DNA from 4 places in the Escherichia fergusonii ATCC 35469 genome. Region 1 is predicted to be linked to each of the others. Evidence: predicted binding sites of a transcription regulator. Region 1 holds the regulator's gene; each other region holds the start of a gene.
What was found. The regulator Fur, encoded in region 1, represses iron uptake genes when iron is present. The targets are predictions, from matches to a motif close to ATAATAATGAGAACNACTATCAA.

Region 1 (3,376 bases):
ACGCAGTCAGTGAATCCGACGCGCAAACTCGCCAGCAAGCAGCGGCAGTAATGCGCCAGCATCTTAATGAAGAAGGGGTGATTCAGTTTCTGTTGAAATCTTTTGTTGACGGGGAGTGGCGCTTTAACGTGCCGGTATTGTGGGATCAGTATCCGCATATTGTGGGGTGGGAGAAAATCCCGGCATGGGATCACCCTGCCCTGTTTATCCCTGGTGGCAATTCTCCGTATGTTAGCGAGCAGTATCGTGATGATTTACTGACACAATTTCCACAGGCACGAGCGCATGTGATTGCTGGCGCGGGTCACTGGGTCCATGCTGAAAAACCGGATGCGGTATTACGCGCTATCCGTCGCTATCTCAATGATTAACGTAACTGATTAAAAACCCAGCGTCCGCGTCGCTTTCCACGCGTGGGCGTTGGCGTGACTCATCGCGCTGATGTATTATGGCGCGCTATCCATCCGGGCAGGCGCCTGGCTGATTGTTTCCCCCGAAGTCACCAAGATCATGGCCAAAGAACAAACGGACCGTACGACATTAGATCTGTTCGCGCACGAGCGTCGACCGGGACGACCGAAAACTAATCCGCTTTCGCGCGATGAACAGCTGCGTATTAATAAACGCAACCAGCTAAAACGCGACAAAGTACGTGGCCTTAAGCGTGTCGAACTGAAGCTGAACGCGGAAGCTGTCGAGGCGCTGAACGAGCTGGCGGAATCGCGCAATATGAGCCGTAGCGAACTGATCGAAGAGATGTTAATGCAGCAACTGGCGGCGCTGCGTAGTCAGGGCATCGTTTAAATTTCCACTTTCATGTAGCACAGTGTGCAGTCCTGCTCGTTTGCTGATTCCGCAAGACTGCCTGTTCTGCTATGATTGCCTTTATCCGTGGGCAATTTTCCACCCCCATTTCAATAAGTTTCAAGAGGTTATTTCACTCATGGCTATCACTGGCATCTTTTTCGGTAGCGACACCGGTAATACCGAAAATATCGCAAAAATGATTCAAAAACAGCTTGGTAAAGACGTTGCCGATGTCCATGACATTGCAAAAAGCAGCAAAGAAGATCTGGAAGCTTATGACATTCTGCTGCTGGGCATCCCGACCTGGTATTACGGCGAAGCACAGTGTGACTGGGATGACTTCTTCCCGACTCTCGAAGAAATTGATTTTAATGGTAAACTGGTTGCGCTGTTTGGTTGTGGCGACCAGGAAGATTACGCTGAATACTTCTGTGACGCATTGGGTACCATCCGCGACATCATTGAACCGCGCGGCGCAACTATCGTTGGTCACTGGCCAACTGCGGGCTACCATTTCGAAGCATCAAAAGGTCTGGCAGATGACGACCACTTTGTCGGTCTGGCTATCGACGAAGACCGTCAGCCGGAACTGACCGCTGAACGTGTAGAAAAATGGGTTAAACAGATTTCTGAAGAATTGCATCTCGACGAAATTCTCAATGCCTGACGTAATACGGCGTAGACTCGTGTCTACGCCGTATTAATAGATAATGCCAATCAAAATAATTGCTACAAATTTGTAACTTTTGCCGTTGTACCTGTACAATGTCCCGGTGTTCAAGTGGCCTTGCCATTGTAAATGTAAGCTGAGCCACGTTTTTATTAACAATATTTGCCAGGGACTTGTGGTTTTCATTTAGGCGTGGCAATTCTATAATGATACGCATTATCTCAAGAGCAAATTCTGTCACTTCTTCTAATGAAGTGAACCGCTTAGTAACAGGACAGATTCCGCATGACTGATAACAATACCGCCCTAAAGAAAGCTGGCCTGAAAGTAACGCTTCCTCGTTTAAAAATCCTGGAAGTTCTTCAGGAGCCGGACAACCATCACGTCAGTGCGGAAGATTTATACAAACGTCTGATCGATATGGGTGAAGAAATTGGTCTGGCTACGGTTTATCGCGTACTGAACCAGTTTGACGACGCTGGTATCGTCACCCGCCACAATTTTGAAGGCGGTAAATCCGTATTTGAACTGACACAGCAACATCACCACGATCACCTGATCTGCCTCGACTGCGGTAAGGTTATCGAATTTAGTGATGATTCCATCGAAGCGCGTCAGCGTGAAATCGCCGCAAAACATGGCATTCGGCTGACTAACCATAGTCTCTATCTTTACGGCCACTGTGCCGAAGGCGATTGCCGCGAAGATGAGCACGCACACGAAGGCAAATAAGCCCGCCTGAACGAGAAAAGCCAACCTGCGGGTTGGCTTTTTTATACAAGGGACATAAGAAAAGCGAGAGTTACAGCTCTCACTTATTTGTTATTGCTGCGAATTTCCTGCCAGACCTTATCACAATCGGTTTTCACCGCCTGGTCATTACCGGTTTGCGTTGCCTGAATGCACTGCTGATAATCCAGCACACGGACACTTTCCTGCTCGGCAAATTGCTGATGTTGTTTCTCTTTCTTCAGCACGTTTAACACGCTCTGACAGGCTTCAATTTTTTCCGGCGAACCTTGCGCGGTGTTGATACAGGCGCTGTAAGCTTCTTTTAGACGGCTGTCTTCCTGTGACGCGGTGGATTGTGCACAAGCCACCAGCCCCGATGCCACCATGGCGATGAGAATCAGTTTTTTCATAGCAAACTCCTCAAATGTGCGGCAGGCACAAAACCTGCCGCGTCGGGCATCAGAAGATGGTGAATGGTGCGATTACCATAAATTTCACGTCGCGCTCATCCTGGAAGATGTTACCGTAACCACCGCCCCAGCTTGGGATGTCGGAGTGGTTGTCGTATTCGGTAAAGTGCAGTTTGAACATCGTGCCTTTAGCACGACCGTCCTGAATGGTGTAGACCGCATCCAGGCTGTATGCAGACTCTTCAATAGTCCGGTTTTTGTCGTAGTACGCATCCGGATTGCTCTGCCAGGTAGCGGGTTTAGCATCCCATGCGTAAACGTAGGAAGCGCCGATGGCGAAGCCTGGAAGATTCCAGTTTTTCAGGTCATACATCGCACCGAAGAAGACCGCTTTTTCGCCGTTGGCGTTAAAGTCAGAACGGTTATCCCACCAGATATCCAGGCGACCGTTCGAGGAAGCGTAGGTTGGAGTCATACGTTGCAGGAAGTATCCCTGCTGGCCGTCGGCTTTAACCCAGGTGCCTTCCAGACGCAAATCCACTACGTCAGCCGCCCGGTAACCAAAGGTCAACGCTTGCAGCCAGGCGGTGCCGTCATAAAGATCGTTGACGCTGCGATCGTCAACTTTATCGCGCGTACCATAGAACTGGTAGCTGGTGGTTAACGGGCTACCGGCGATATCAAATTTGTAGCTGGCTTTGGCAAAATATTGATCGATATACCCTTCTGCCTGACCAAATGCCGCTTCCAGTACAAA
Region 2 (3,376 bases), 1.5 Mb from region 1:
ATTTGTTTTATATTCATGCTGATGATCGCCACTCCTATACTTCCGTCAACGACCTGGTTTTACAAAACATCATCTACTGCCCGGAGCGGCTAACACTAAATCTCGACTGGCAAAGCGCTATTCCGGGCTTTTCTGGTACGAAACATTGCCCTCACTGGCGGCTGGGAAGCCTTGGCATGGGGCAGGCGCGACAGGTTATCAGCCAACTGGAACATGAGAGCACGCACCGCGACGCACACGCCAACAACATGGCGGAACTGCTTTTTGGGCAACTGGTGATGACCCTGCAACGATATCGTTATGCCAGCGACAATCTGCCAATCAGCGCCCATGAAACGTTGCTGGATAAATTGATAACCGTGCTGGCAGCAAGCCTTGAACGTCCTTTTGTGCTGGAGAGGTTTTGTCAGCAAGAATCATGCAGCGAGCGGGTACTCAGACAACAATTTCGCCAGCAGACGGGGATGACAATTAACCAGTATTTACGACAGGTACGGATTTGCCATGCTCAGTATCTTTTGCAACATAGTCGGTTACTGATTGGTGAGATTGCAATGCAGTGTGGGTTTGAAGACAGTAACTACTTTTCAGTGGTATTTACTCGCGAAACCGGGATGACGCCCAGCCAGTGGCGTCATCTCAGTGCGCAAAAAGTTTAGCTCGCCATCCCCATACCCACGATATTGGCGGCGATGATAATCACCACGCAACCGAGGCTCAGTACGCTAATCGGGCGACGTCCGGCATCTTTCCACTCTTTCAATACCAGACCCACAATTCCACCGCACAGCACGTAGAAACTCATATGCAGCATCCAACTGATATAGTCATATTGTGCCGGAATGCGCGCGTGTCCCCAGGCATAGAAAAAGAATTGCAGATACCACATCAAACCGCCAAGTGCCGATAGCAATACGTTTTGAATGATGAGCGGTTTTGCCAGCGAAAAGTCGGCTTTTAGCGACAAATCTTTCACTTTCGCCAGACGAATAAAACAGAAACCGAGGTTGATAATTGCGCCACCGCCCATGATGACAACATAGCTTGGCAGAGCGACATACAGTGGATCGACGCCTAGTGCGGCAGCGGCTTCATGCATCGGTTTTGCGGCGTTCATCGCAAAGGACATCCCGGCAGAGAAAATGCCGCACATCACCGCCAGCACCAGCCCTTTTTTCAGATTGAACTCTTCGGCTTTAATGCCCATTTTGCGCTCTTTTAACTGCCCGGCGCGGGTCACAATCCCTACGCCAATCAGCGCCACCAGAACGCCGAGCAACGTCATGCGTCCGCCTTCGGTGTTAATCAGCACATCGAAATTGCCGTTGATAATTGGTGTCATCAGCGTACCAACAATCAACGTGATACCAATGGCAATACCAATCCCCATCGACATGCCGAGATAGCGCATGGTCAGGCCGTAATTGATATTGCCAATCCCCCACATTGCGCCGAACAGAAAGACAGGCAGCAGGGTTGAGAGGCTAAACGAGCTGTAATACGCCCAGAAATCAGGTAGTAACAGGGCGCTGATCAGCCACGGCAGGATAATCCATGAAACCACACCACCTACCGACCACATGGTTTCCCATGACCACTTTTTTACTTGTTTGAACGGGGCGTAAAAACAGGCTGCGCTGGCCGCACCAATCAAATGCCACAATATCCCCATCGTAATCGCGTTGCTCATTTTGAAATCCTCATCATTTTTATCGTCGTGTCACCCTTCCGACGTGATGAGTGTAAAAATCGTGCATACCTTTAACCTTTCGCCTGTTGCCGCTGATGATGATTTGCTGGCAATCAGCGCATTAAGTGGGTGATTTGGCTCACATCTCAGGCATTTTCCTGCAAAACCATATCCTTACGAAAAGTACGGCATTGATAATCATTTTCAATACCATTTAATTAACTATAATGAACCAACTGCTTACGCGGCGTTAACAATCGACCGCCCGACACAACTGGAGAAGAATATGAGCTATACCCTGCCATCCCTGCCGTATGCTTACGATGCCCTGGAACCGCATTTCGATAAGCAGACCATGGAAATCCACCACACCAAACACCATCAGACCTACGTCAACAACGCCAATGCGGCGCTGGAAAGCCTGCCAGAATTTGCCAACCTGCCGGTTGAAGAGCTGATCACCAAACTGGACCAGCTGCCAGCAGACAAAAAAACCGTGCTGCGCAACAACGCTGGCGGTCACGCTAACCACAGCCTGTTCTGGAAAGGTCTGAAAAAAGGCACCACTCTGCAGGGCGACCTGAAAGCGGCTATCGAACGTGATTTCGGTTCCGTAGATAACTTCAAAGCAGAATTTGAAAAAGCGGCAGCTTCCCGCTTTGGTTCCGGCTGGGCATGGCTGGTGCTGAAAGGCGATAAGCTGGCGGTGGTTTCTACTGCTAACCAGGACTCTCCGCTGATGGGCGAAGCTATTTCTGGCGCTTCCGGCTTCCCGATCCTGGGCCTGGATGTGTGGGAACACGCTTACTACCTGAAATTCCAGAACCGCCGCCCGGACTACATCAAAGAATTCTGGAACGTGGTGAACTGGGACGAAGCTGCGACGCGTTTCGCTGCTAAAAAATAAGGTTGCATAAACGCCTGTGAGAAGCGAGTCTGATGGCTCGCTTTTTTGTATCTGCGAAGGAGAAAACAGATGCATTATCCGGTTGATGTGTACACAGGCAAGATTCAGGCTTATCCCGAAAGTAAACCCAGCGCAATTGCCAAAATCCAGGTTGACGGCGAACTGATGCTGACGGAACTGGGCCTGGAAGGTGACGAGCAGGCAGAGAAAGTCGTTCACGGTGGGCCAGACAGGGCGCTGTGTCATTATCCTCGCGAGCATTATCTCTACTGGGCGCGGGAATTTCCTGAACAGGCAGATTTGTTTGTTGCGCCTGCGTTTGGTGAAAATCTCTCAACCGACGGTCTGACGGAAAGCAATGTTTATATTGGCGATATTTTCCGCTGGGGAGAGGCATTAATTCAGGTTACTCAGCCGCGCTCACCGTGCTACAAACTCAATTACCATTTTAACATCAGCGATATGGCGCAGCTGATGCAAAACACGGGTAAAGTGGGCTGGCTGTATAGCGTGATAGCGCCGGGGTTGGTATCTGCTGATGCGCCGCTGGAGTTGGTTTCCCGTGTCAGTGATGTGACCGTGCAGGAGGCTGCCGTCATCGCATGGCATATGCCGTTTGATGATGAGCAGTATCACCGTTTGCTTTCCGCAGCCGGACTATCGAAAAGCTGGACGCGAACGATGCAGAAGCGCCGACTTAGCGGCAAGATTGAAGATAATTCACGGCGGTTGTGGGGAAAATAAGACATGATGCCGGATGCGGCGTAAACGCCTTATCC
Region 3 (3,376 bases), 2.0 Mb from region 1:
AATTAAAAGCAAAAAATAAAATGAAAAAAGATTACGCATACGCTATTGAATTGCCTTACTGGCAGGCACCAAATGATTATGTTCATATTGAAAGTATTGGTGATTCATTAATAATCAGTTTTCCTCTCTGGAGAGCTTCAACAAAATACTCCAGATTTAAGGGTGTTGTTGAATTTACAGAAGTATGGGCTACGCGTTATGAACGCAATAAAGATCGCAGATACTATACTCCTTGTGGTGAGAATGACTTTGCTTCATGTTACTGGGTAGTCCCGGTGTCATCATGGCTGGAAAAACTCGAGAACGAAAGAACAGAGCATTTTACTGACTGGAAATTATATGACTCAGGAACATACACGCATTACATTGTCCAAAGTCATGACTTCTACATTGAAATCATTGCTAAAAAAATCACTATCTCACGGAAGTTAAAAAAATGATGCTACATTGCCAGAGCAAAACTCCCGGATTATCATACTACGTTTATTGATAATTTTGACATCCTTTGTGATGAATACTACACAAGGGATATTGAAATTGAGTCTGAAAAATATTGCGAACGAGAATTCACGCAACAGTACCCGCATACCGTGTCGGATGCGGCGTGAACGCCTTATCCAACATACAAAACCTGCACGTTAGCCCTTCGTAGGCCAGATAAGACGCGCCAGCGTCGCATTTGGCATCTGTGCCTACATGTCGTGTCAGGTAAGGCCTGAACGCTTTATCCGACCGACAACCGAATTATCCACAATCCGCCGATGGCCATTTTTCCAGCAATTACACATCTGGCGATAATTAACTATTGACGAAAAGCTGAAAACCACTAGAATGCGCCTCCGTGGTAGCAATTCTTTTTAAGAATTGATGGTATGCGAAGGTGGCGGAATTGGTAGACGCGCTAGCTTCAGGTGTTAGTGTCCTTACGGACGTGGGGGTTCAAGTCCCCCCCCTCGCACCAAAAACCACGTTGATATTGCTCGCACTGGGCGAAGGTGGCGGAATTGGTAGACGCGCTAGCTTCAGGTGTTAGTGTTCTTACGGACGTGGGGGTTCAAGTCCCCCCCCTCGCACCAAACGAGGCGATATCAAAAAAGTAAGATGACTGTGCGAAGGTGGCGGAATTGGTAGACGCGCTAGCTTCAGGTGTTAGTGTCCTTACGGACGTGGGGGTTCAAGTCCCCCCCCTCGCACCAATTATCTTTACTTCCTTCCTTGTTTCTTCCCTGTTTTGTCATCCCTGATTCAAATTCATTATCATCAGCATGATTCCAGCAATAAGCACCAGGCACGATGGTAGCAAAATGTAATGCCGTAACTGTTTGTGATACAACATCACCGGCGTCAACACCAATCCCATCAGAATGACAATCCGCCACTGATCCGGCGATAAATCCGCATACGTCAGCCCTGCAATCAGCAATCCTGGCAGAAACACTCCCCAGCCACTGCCCAGCATACGTTGCAACATGGTTTCATCTCTTTCACTGATAATGATAACCAATATCATATGATAATTTTTATCATTTGCAAGTCAGAGAAATCCCTTGCTATCGAATAAACCTATCGCTAGGATTAGCAATCATTATCATTTAGATTACCATCGCGATTATGGCCTATCGTTCCGCACCGCTCTATGAAGATGTTATCTGGCGAACGCATCTCCAGCCGCAGGATGCTGGGCTTGCACAAGCCGTACGTGCGACGATCGCCGAACATCGAGAACATTTGCTCGAGTTTATCCGCCTGGATGAACCCGCCCCGTTTAACGCCATGACGCTGGCGCAATGGTCATCACCGAATACGCTAAGTTCTCTACTGGCGGTCTATTCCGATCATATCTACCGCAATCAACCGATGATGATCCGCGAGAACAAACCGCTGATCTCACTATGGGCACAATGGTATATCGGCCTGATGGTGCCGCCATTAATGCTGGCGCTGCTGACGCAGGAAAAAGCATTAGATGTGTCGCCGGAACATTTCCATGCTGAGTTTCACGAAACCGGACGCGCCGCCTGTTTCTGGGTCGATGTGTGTGAAGATAAAAACGCAACACCACATTCGCCGCAGCAGCGAATGGAAAAGTTAATCAGCCAGGCGCTGGTTCCGATTGTGCAGGCATTAGAAGCAACGGGAGAGATTAACGGCAAACTTATCTGGAGTAATACCGGGTATTTGATCAACTGGTATCTGACTGAGATGAAGCAACTGCTCGGCGAGGCGACGGTTGAATCGCTGCGCCATGCCCTCTTTTTTGAGAAAACGCTTACTACCGGTGAAGATAATCCACTCTGGCGTACCGTGGTGCTGCGCGACGGCCTGCTGGTGCGCCGCACTTGCTGCCAGCGTTATCGCTTACCGGATGTGCAGCAATGTGGTGACTGTACGCTGAAATAACTGAGGGTGAATATTTGCCAGTAATCGCGCTGCCGGGTCAACTTACCCGGCATTATCGTTTAGACTGCAGTTGGTAATGCACTTTCGGATTGCGTGCCGTGCATATAAAGAAGAATATCGGCGGCATCAAGTAGGCCAGCATCAGAATTGACACCCAACTTCGCCATTACGTTAAATTTATGCGCCCGAATTGTTTTAATATTACGTTTCAATTGTGCAGCGATTTGTATCATTGAATATCCATGCGACATATAATGTAATATTTCACGCTCTGTAGGGCTTAACATGTCGAGATACCACGGATTTCCTGCGCTATCTTTTTTCTGCCGTATACAGGTTAACGAGTTATAAAGATCCTCTTGCAATACCCGTAATGTTGAAGCCTTACTTAAAACCCCATCGAGCGGTGATGGTGATAATGAATTAATTAAGCGCGCTTCCATATCATCATCGGCAATAACCAACCGCCGCATACGCGGATTTTTATTTGCCAGTTCATTCAGGTAAGACAACCCCACTCTGCGTTCTTTACGAATAGCTGAGAGTGAAAAAATGACAGCCGAAAAACTTGTTGTCATCATCGCCATGCGAAAAGCATCTTGTGTCGAGTAGGTATATAACCTGTAAGGATAACCAGGGAAAGTATCAAATAAACTTTTAATACCCACACTGCTCATGACACACTTTTCTACAAGTGCGACATTTCTCTTTGAATTCCTGTTGATTTCCATTCCGTGGCTTCTCCGTAGACTGAAGGCAAGTTCAGCTCTCTGGCTCCCTGAGAACTATTGATCCATGCGTACATTTCAGCATTACTATGAATTGCTAATCGACGCATGGCGCTGTTTTTCTGGGCGCTAATGGTTTTATTACTCTTCTTTAATAAGGAGGCGATCTGATTGATTCCCCAACCTTTTCCAAGGAGCCTTAATACCTTCCGCTCTGAGAGCGTTAAAATAACGGGACGGAAACTGTA
Region 4 (3,376 bases), 520 kb from region 1:
CAGATCGGCAATCAAATCATCGACATCTTCCAGACCAATATGCAGGCGAATCAAGGTCCCGCTAAAATCGATCTCGCCTTGTGGGCGAATGGCGGCGATATGTTCCGGTTGATTTGCCAGGATCAACGATTCATACCCGCCCCACGAATAGGCCATGCTGAATAAACTGAAGTTATCCAGATAGTTCGCCAGCTCTTCATCATTGAGTTTTTTCTTAAGCACAAAGGAAAATAGCCCGCTGCTGCCTGTAAAGTCTCGTTTCCAGAATTCGTAGCCTTTACTGCCAGACAGAGCAGGGTGGTTAACTCGCGCTACTTGCGGATGTTCCGCCAGCCATTCAGCTACTTTCAGGCTACTTTCATGATGTTGACGCAAACGCACACCCAAAGTACGCAGGCCACGGCTGGTTATATAGGCGGTATCGGCATCGACCATCTGCCCCATCAGATAGGCATTCTCCCGCAGCTGCTCCCAGCAACGGGCATTGCATACGGCAGTACCAATCATCGCATCTGAATGCCCCACCAGATATTTGGTGGCTGCCTGAATGGAAACATCGATGCCAAAATCCAGCGCCTTAAACAGCACACCGGCCGCCCAGGTGTTATCGATCATAATGATGGCATCTGGCACCACACTGCGCACGGCGGCAACAATCGCCGGAACGTCGTGGACTTCCATGGTGATGGAGCCTGGCGATTCCAGAAACACGATTTTAGTGTTTGGCTGCACATGTTTAACGATATCTGCGCCAATCAGCGGATCAAACCACGATGTCGTTACGCCCAGTTTGCTGAGGATTTTGCTACAGAAATCCTGACTCGGTTCATAGGCGGTGTTGGTCATCAACACATGATCGCCCTGTTCGACAAAAGCAAGAATAGAATTAGCAACCGCCGCAGCCCCGCAGGGGAACAGCACGCAGCCTGCGCCACCTTCCAGTTCACACATCGCTTCTTGTAGGGAGAAATGGGTTAACGTTCCGCGCCGTCCATAGAACAACTCGCCATTGGCGCGATTGCGCGTCGCGTGTTTTTTGGCTTCCACACTGTCAAAGACCAGCGAAGACGCGCGCTGAATCACGCTATTTACTGCACCGAGGGTATATTTTTTGCTGCGTCCTGCATTCACCAGTTGAGTATCAAGCTTTTTGTCCGCCATGTCGGGATTCCTGTTTTTATACGTCTGGATGTCTAAACTAGCATGAATGTAGCCGCGCGCATCCTGAAGAATTGGCATAAAGCAGAAAATTTTCGCAAATGGCGTGCTGGTGACTTTTTTACTGCGTAAACGCAAGGAAAAGAAAGCAAAGGTACGGCAGTATGCAAATAGTAATGAGAACGACTATCAATTCGACGTCGTTTTGATATTATTATGCGCAGATTTTGTGATTTGCGTCCTGGAGATACACAGTGGGTAATAATTTAATGCAGACGGACCTTTCCGTCTGGGGTATGTATCAGCACGCCGATATTGTCGTTAAGTGCGTGATGATTGGGCTTATTTTGGCGTCCGTAGTCACCTGGGCAATCTTCTTCACCAAGAGCGTGGAGTTCTTTAAACAGAAACGTCGCCTTAAGCGTGAACAGCAACTGCTGGCTGACGCTCGCTCATTAGATCAGGCCAGCGAAATCGCCGGTGATTTTGGTAAATACAGCTTAAGTTTGCAGCTGCTGAACGAAGCGCAAAACGAGCTGGAGCTTTCTGCGGGTAGTGATGATAACGATGGCATAAAAGAGCGTACCAGTTTCCGCCTGGAACGTAGCGTTGCCGCTGTTGGCCGGTATATGGGGCGTGGTAATGGCTTCCTGGCAACTATCGGGGCAATTTCACCGTTTGTCGGTTTGTTCGGTACGGTCTGGGGCATTATGAACAGCTTTATCGGTATCGCCCAAAGTCAGACAACCAACCTGGCCGTTGTTGCTCCAGGTATCGCAGAAGCACTGCTGGCGACCGCAATTGGTCTGGTGGCGGCAATTCCGGCGGTGGTTATCTATAACATTTTTGCCCGTCAGATTGCTGGTTTTAAAGCGATGCTGGGCGATGTTGCTGCGCAAGTATTGTTGCTGCAAAGCCGTGACCTGGACCTGGAAGCCAGCGCCGCTGCGCATCCGGTACGTGTTGCACAGAAATTACGCGTAGGGTAATACGCCATGGCAATGCATTTTAATGAAAATCTCGACGATAACGGTGAAATGCATGATATCAACGTGACGCCGTTTATCGACGTTATGTTGGTTTTGCTGATTATCTTTATGGTGGCGGCACCGTTAGCGACGGTAGATGTGAAGGTGAACTTGCCTGCTTCTACCAGCACGCCGCAGCCGCGCCCGGAAAAACCGGTTTATCTGTCGGTGAAGGCGGACAACTCGATGTTTATCGGTAACGATCCGGTCACCGATGAAACAATGATTACGGCGTTGAATGCGTTAACCGAAGGCAAGAAAGACACCACCATCTTTTTCCGTGCGGATAAAACCGTCGATTACGAGATGTTGATGAAGGTAATGGACACACTGCATCAGGCGGGTTACCTGAAGATAGGTCTGGTTGGCGAAGAAACTGCCAAAGCGAAATAAAAATGATGCCCGGTTGCTTTTCACAACCGGGCATTTTTTTAGCCTAAATGCTCTCCGCCGCACACGCCGTGCACTTCTGCGGTGACATAGCTCGACTCCTGACTTGCCAGATAAACATATACAGGAGCCAGTTCTGCCGGTTGCCCCGCGCGTTTCATTGGCGTTTTCTGACCAAACTGCGGGATCTTATCCTGCGTTTGTCCGCCGGAAATTTGCAGTGCTGTCCAGATAGGGCCTGGCGCGACAATATTCACCCGAATACCTTTCTCCGCGACCTGTTTTGCCAGGCCACGGCTGTAGTTCAGAATCGCCGCTTTCGTTGCCGCATAGTCCAGTAAATGCGGGCTTGGCTGGTACGCCTGGATTGACGAAGTGGTGATGATACTGGCGCCTTTCGGCAGCAGGGGGATCGCTTCCTGGGTTAGCCAGAACAGCGCGAAAACGTTAATGGCAAAGGTCTTTTGAAACTGTTCGCTGGTGAGGTCTGCAATATCAGGAATGGCAACCTGTTTCCCGGCGACCAGCGCCATAATATCCAGCCCGCCTAACGCCTTCTGCGCTTCGTGAACCAGCGAACGGGCAAACTTCTCATCGCTTAAATCGCCCGGCAGCAGGACGGCTTTGCGTCCGCATTCTTCAATGATCTTTTTCACATCCTGAGCGTCTTCTTCTTCCACAGGAAGATAACTGATCGCCACGTCAGCGCCTTCACGCGCGTAAGCGATGGCGGCAGCACGACCGATTCCGGAATCGCCCCCTGTCACCAGTGCTTTACGATCTTTCAGGCGACCGCTACC

Region 2: the regulator Fur is predicted to act here: its motif matches at 1,882-1,904, upstream of sodA (superoxide dismutase [Mn]).
Region 3: the regulator Fur is predicted to act here: its motif matches at 1,488-1,510, upstream of fhuF (siderophore-iron reductase FhuF).
Region 4: the regulator Fur is predicted to act here: its motif matches at 1,329-1,351, upstream of exbB (tol-pal system-associated acyl-CoA thioesterase).

The regions. Positions count from the first base shown of each region.
Region 1 covers NC_011740.1:2,486,861-2,490,236, forward strand. The annotation lists gene ybfF (esterase) at 1-371, shown strand, start outside; gene ybfE (LexA regulated protein) at 511-804, shown strand; gene fldA (flavodoxin FldA) at 944-1,474, shown strand; gene uof (fur leader peptide) at 1,684-1,770, shown strand; gene fur (ferric iron uptake transcriptional regulator) at 1,763-2,209, shown strand; gene chiQ (ChiQ/YbfN family lipoprotein) at 2,293-2,619, opposite strand; gene chiP (chitoporin ChiP) at 2,669-3,376, opposite strand, start outside.
Region 2 covers NC_011740.1:3,956,108-3,959,483, reverse strand. The annotation lists gene rhaR (HTH-type transcriptional activator RhaR) at 1-659, shown strand, start outside; gene rhaT (L-rhamnose/proton symporter RhaT) at 656-1,690, opposite strand; gene sodA (superoxide dismutase [Mn]) at 1,977-2,597, shown strand; gene yiiM (6-hydroxyaminopurine reductase) at 2,667-3,341, shown strand.
Region 3 covers NC_011740.1:4,506,394-4,509,769, reverse strand. The annotation lists gene EFER_RS22000 (CPCC family cysteine-rich protein) at 1-19, shown strand, start outside; gene EFER_RS21995 (hypothetical protein) at 21-440, shown strand; tRNA gene EFER_RS21985 (tRNA-Leu) at 875-961, shown strand; tRNA gene EFER_RS21980 (tRNA-Leu) at 990-1,076, shown strand; tRNA gene EFER_RS21975 (tRNA-Leu) at 1,110-1,196, shown strand; gene EFER_RS21970 (DUF1435 domain-containing protein) at 1,235-1,471, opposite strand; gene fhuF (siderophore-iron reductase FhuF) at 1,612-2,400, shown strand; gene bglJ (DNA-binding transcriptional activator BglJ) at 2,460-3,131, opposite strand; gene EFER_RS21955 (helix-turn-helix domain-containing protein) at 3,089-3,376, opposite strand, start outside.
Region 4 covers NC_011740.1:3,011,602-3,014,977, reverse strand. The annotation lists gene metC (cystathionine beta-lyase) at 1-1,161, opposite strand, end outside; gene exbB (tol-pal system-associated acyl-CoA thioesterase) at 1,413-2,147, shown strand; gene exbD (TonB system transport protein ExbD) at 2,154-2,579, shown strand; gene yghA (NADP(+)-dependent aldehyde reductase) at 2,618-3,376, opposite strand, start outside.